Regions from separate parts of the Mangrovibacter phragmitis genome, predicted to be linked through region 2. Evidence: riboswitches for the same ligand, from Rfam matches in the RefSeq annotation. Region 2 holds a riboswitch; the other holds the start of a gene.

Region 1 (2,485 bases), 2.5 Mb from region 2:
TTCCAGCAGTAAGATCTCGCAGCCCGGTAAGCCGCCACAAGGCACAGTAGTTTTGCCGGTGAGGTGGTCAAACAGGGTCAGGCCGGGAAACAGAGTGCTGTCGGTGGGCTCCAGGCTCACACACAGAGCCGCCAGTGCTTCTACGGGCAGGGGGATGGCCAGGTGGCGTGCGGTGGCAACTGCTGTCGCGGCAATATCTGCCGTGCTGCTTGCCATGCCTTTTGCCAGCGGAATAGTGGAGTCGAATGTTATGCGCAGCGTGTTTGCCCGCTGTAGCGGGGCTCCGGCATAACGCAACACAGCACCCAGCGCGGCACGCATGAGTGGGCGTTCAGCAGGCAGGGGCTTGCCGTCTGTCACACAGACAGTACTGAACCAGTCTACCGGGCAGGACACCAGTTTTTCACCTCCCAGGATCCAGCCCTGCAGGAGTTCCCCGCAAGAGGCAGGGCAGCGTGCTTCGGCCAGTTTCGTCTCCCTGGTGTGGTGCGGGCCAGCCACTGTATGAAACATGCAAAAATGCAGCGCCATAGTGACGGGGGCATAGCCAGCATTGCGCTACGCGTTGGCTTTTCGCAAACTCAATTTTTTTGCAAAGTATGCCGACAAACTTATCTGCTTACACCACAATGTTTCGCTCACTCACAATAAAAGATGCAGATTAACCGGTATTCAGTAAATATGCAGCGCTAATACCCGGCACAATAGTCGTTTTATGCGGGTGGCATGGCATTGTACTTTCCCTATTATTTCCCGGAAAATATCTGAGTGGACTACGCAGGGTTTAGTTTACCGGGCAGCAATATTTTGTTGCCTGCCTGGCAGAGTTTTTCTGGTTAAGTGCTTATTGTGATTGAGATATGTCTGACGGAACTGGCAATAATTTGTTATAGCTCAACAATTATTTGTTATTCCGGCCGTAAACTGCATCAGTAGTTATTTTTTCAGTGGCATATAGTCAGTGACAGTAAAAAAGCACATTCCCGGTAGATATTTACCAGAGTGAAGTGTGGTTGCATTATGGTGCTGAGCCTGCACACTGCACCCCAGTGCATAAAACGGGTGCAGTACACAGAAAAAGTGCGACACGAAAAAGTTTAACCGACATCATCAGGTTTTACCTGACAGGTAGGGAAGAGGGTGCAAACCCCTCGCAGCCCCCGCTGCTGTGATGCTGACGACCCCGCAATACCACTGATCAACTGATTGGGAAGGGCGGGCAAGAAAGACGCTAAGCCAGAAGACCGGCCTGATGATGCAAATGACACCTTCGGAGGGAAGGGCGTCTGCAGCCTCGTATTGCCCTGAAGGGAATGCGCCTGGCTTGTTGCGCCCATTTTCCGCCAAAAAGGAAGTAAAAATGGCCACAGGCGCAAAACAGGCATTCATTCTGGCAGGCACTTCAAGCGGTTGTGGTAAAACCACTCTAACCCTTGGCTTGCTGGCACTTTTGCGGCAACAAGGCTTTGCTCCCCAACCATTCAAAGTCGGCCCGGACTACCTCGATACCACCTGGCATAGCGCCATTGCTGGTCGCAAATCACGTAACCTGGATAACTGGATGCTGCCGGATAATACCGTTCGGGCATTGTTCAGCCGGGCTATGGAAACCACCTCACTGGGGGTGATTGAAGGGGTTATGGGCCTGTTCGATGGCCTGGGCCTTGACCCGTTTTGCGCCTCAACCGCCGGTATGGCGCGTTTGCTGGGTGTGCCTGTCATTCTGCTGATGGACGGCAAAGGCGTATCCACTTCCCTGGCGGCAACCCTCAATGGCTTTTGCGATTTTGCACCGGGTGTCAATATTGCCGGGGTCATTATCAACCGGGTCAATACTGATAATCACTTCCGCCAACTCTGTGCCGCGCTTGGCCGCTATTGCCGCGTTCCGGTGCTGGGTTATGTCCCTGAACTGCCTGAACTCCACCTGCCATCCCGCCATCTTGGGTTAGTGGGCGCAACGGGCAAAGCAATTAACCTGGCCCCCTGGCAGCAACTGGCTGCCGTGCTGGAAAAAACAGTTAATCTCCCGGCGCTGCTCAACTGTTGCCAGCCTCTGCGCAACCTGTCCGTAGCCACTCTACCACTCCCCAACCCGGCACTGGCTGGCGGGCTGAGCATGGCTATCGCGCAGGATGATGCCTTTCATTTTTACTACCAGGATAACCTCGACATGCTTGAACAGGCCGGTGTCCGGCTGGTGCCATTCAGCCCGCTGGCAGACACACAAGTGCCAGCCTGCGACATGCTGTGGCTGGGGGGCGGCTACCCGGAAATGTTTGCCAGCCAACTGGCGGCGAATGGCGCCATGCGGGCTTCCGTTAAACAATTCTCGGCACGCGGTGTGCCGGTGTATGCCGAGTGCGGCGGGTTAATGTACCTGGGGGATTCACTGGCAGATGCCGAAGGGCAAACGCACCCCATGTGCGGCGTGCTGGCAGGGCACAGTACCATGGGTAACCAGCTGAAAAGGTTTGGGTATTGC
Region 2 (2,485 bases):
GCCGGTATCAACACTACCAGTCCATTCAATGCCTTTTATTGTTGCCGAATCAATATTGGCATAGGCACCGTCATAGGTTACCGGGTCAGTGTAATAGGTAATGAGGTTACGAATTTCTTCGCGATATGCTGACAAACGCCAGTCAACAGGCCCGCTTAACCCTTCCAGGCCAAACTCCCACTGGCGAGATTCTTCAGGCTTGAGGTCAGGGTTTGCAGCAATGCCAAAACGAGTGGAACCAAACTCTTGACCAAGCGAAGGCGCCAGGAACGCAGTACCATAAGAAACAGATGCACGATACCCATCAACGAATTCCCACCCTAATGCACTTTGCCAGGTGCTATGCCAGCCAAGCTGCTCATCATGATCGCTACGCCCGGATGCTTCAAGAGTAAAATCTCCAACTTGCTGCTGCCCGGTCAGGTAGATACCGGTGTTATCTCGCTTATAAGTGTCAGAAACTGTGGTATCTGAAGAACGCAGGCGCTGTTGTTGCCAGTCAACACCAGCACTCACTGAACCGTGCCCAACGACAATATTATTTCCCCATTGAATATTGCGTTGCTCAATTTGGTCCAAAGAGGTGCCATCGTTATAACGCCCATAAATACTGCTGTAATTGTAATCTTTTTCTTTCTGGTAGCTGGCAATAAGTTGCGAAGAGTATATCCCTGAGTTGAAGTGTATCCCTGCATCAAAAGAGCGGCTATAAAGCTGTTCTTCATCCGCACTGTATGCCGCACTATATGGCGCACTACCTAAATCGTAATCTGTGTTATTGCTATAGCCATAACCACGAATAAAACCATCAAGATTCTCGTTGAACTGGTGCTGTAAGCCGCCCCAGAAAGACTTACTACGCCAACCATCACGGTCATTATCATGAGACCAGGTTGAGCCAGGCTGCACATTAAAGCCTTTAGTACTCTGATATGAGCCGGCAAGTGTAGCAACTGTATTATCAAAACGTTGGCGCCAGGCACCATCATACTGCTGAAAGCCTTTTGACCCCGTCCCTACATTAATTTGAGATTTTGCATTGTCATCCTGGGTAATAATATTAATTACCCCGCCAATTGCACCAGAACCATAAACCGATGACCGTGGCCCACGTATATATTCAATACGTTGAACCAGAGATAGTGGAATTTGGTTGAAATCAACAGTATTGGAAATTCCTGGGCGAACTACCGGAACACCATCAATCAAGACCAGAACATGGCTGGCACTGGTTCCCCGAATAAACATAGAAGAAGTTTGCCCCATACCACCGTATTGAGCGATATCCACACCGGGTAAGCGACGCATCACATCATTTAGTGTTTTCGCCTGCCATTTATTAATTTCTTCTCTTGTAATGACTTCAGTCGGTGCCAGCACACTACTCACAGGTTGCTGAAAACGGCTGGCCGTTACAACCATAGTATTTGATTGATTGTCTTGCGACCAGGCAGAAAAAGCCGTGACAGAAGCGGCTGTCAGCAGCGAGAGTTTTTTTATCATCATTAAAATAAGCATCCGGAGATTCTTAAGGATGCCGCAGGCTCACTCTATAGCACGCGATGAGTGATCAATTGCGACGTGTATCCGGCAGGTCTTCGGGCTTAATGGTTTTTCCAGGATGAAAACTTCCCACCTGAATTCTGTTTAATGCAGAAAATAAGCAGTGTTTGCGATAAACGCTATCATCCAACCAACTATTACCGCTGCGCGTCAGCTCCAGATTTACACTGGATTCCCTTTTAACTCATGGAGGCCGGAAAATGCATGCTACATTCGCCCTATATAGATGTCCAGACTTCCGAAAATTGAATTTGATAATAACGAGGCTGGACAATACGCCACCATTCCCTACAATCCCCCGCGTAATTTCTTATTCAGGACAGCAGGTATGACCCCCGAACATCTCCCGACAGAACAGTATGACGCTCAACTGGCTGAAAAAGTGTCTCGCCTTAAAGCGATGATGGCCGCTTTTGCAGCGCCTGATGTAGAGGTGTTTCGTTCACCGGCCAGCCACTACCGCATGCGGGCCGAATTCCGGGTCTGGCATGAAGGTGATGATCTTTACCATATTATTTTCGACCAACAAACCCGCCAGCGCATTCGGGTAGACAGTTTTCCGGCAGCCAGCGAACTGATTAATGCACTGATGGTTGCCGTTCTGGATGCCGTGCGCGCTCAACCTGTGCTGCGCAAAAAGTTATTTCAACTGGACTACTTATCCACATTGAGTGGTCAGGCAGTTGTCTCTTTACTGTATCACCGTGCACTGGATGACGACTGGCGCGCGGCAGCAGCGCAACTGCGCGATACCCTGCGAGCACAAGGTTTCAATGTGCATCTGATTGGGCGCGCAACAAAAACAAAAATCACGCTCGACCAGGACTTTGTGGATGAAACGCTGCCTGTGGCCGGGCAACCAATGGTTTACCGCCAGGTGGAAAATAGTTTCACCCAGCCAAATGCCGCCATGAACATTCAA

The links. Region 2 has a riboswitch for cobalamin ahead of btuB (TonB-dependent vitamin B12 receptor BtuB). Riboswitches for the same ligand answer to the same signal wherever they lie in the genome.
Region 1: another riboswitch for cobalamin. It lies ahead of MPHASIOC01_RS11335 (cobyrinate a,c-diamide synthase); the one in region 2 lies ahead of btuB (TonB-dependent vitamin B12 receptor BtuB).

What each region holds. Positions count from the first base shown of each region.
Region 1 covers NZ_CP134782.1:2,316,552-2,319,036, reverse strand. The annotation lists gene MPHASIOC01_RS11340 (GHMP kinase) at 1-468, opposite strand, end outside; cobalamin riboswitch at 1,096-1,268, shown strand; gene MPHASIOC01_RS11335 (cobyrinate a,c-diamide synthase) at 1,361-2,485, shown strand, end outside.
Region 2 covers NZ_CP134782.1:5,534,177-5,536,661, forward strand. The annotation lists gene btuB (TonB-dependent vitamin B12 receptor BtuB) at 1-1,503, opposite strand, end outside; cobalamin riboswitch at 1,572-1,776, opposite strand; gene trmA (tRNA (uridine(54)-C5)-methyltransferase TrmA) at 1,892-2,485, shown strand, end outside.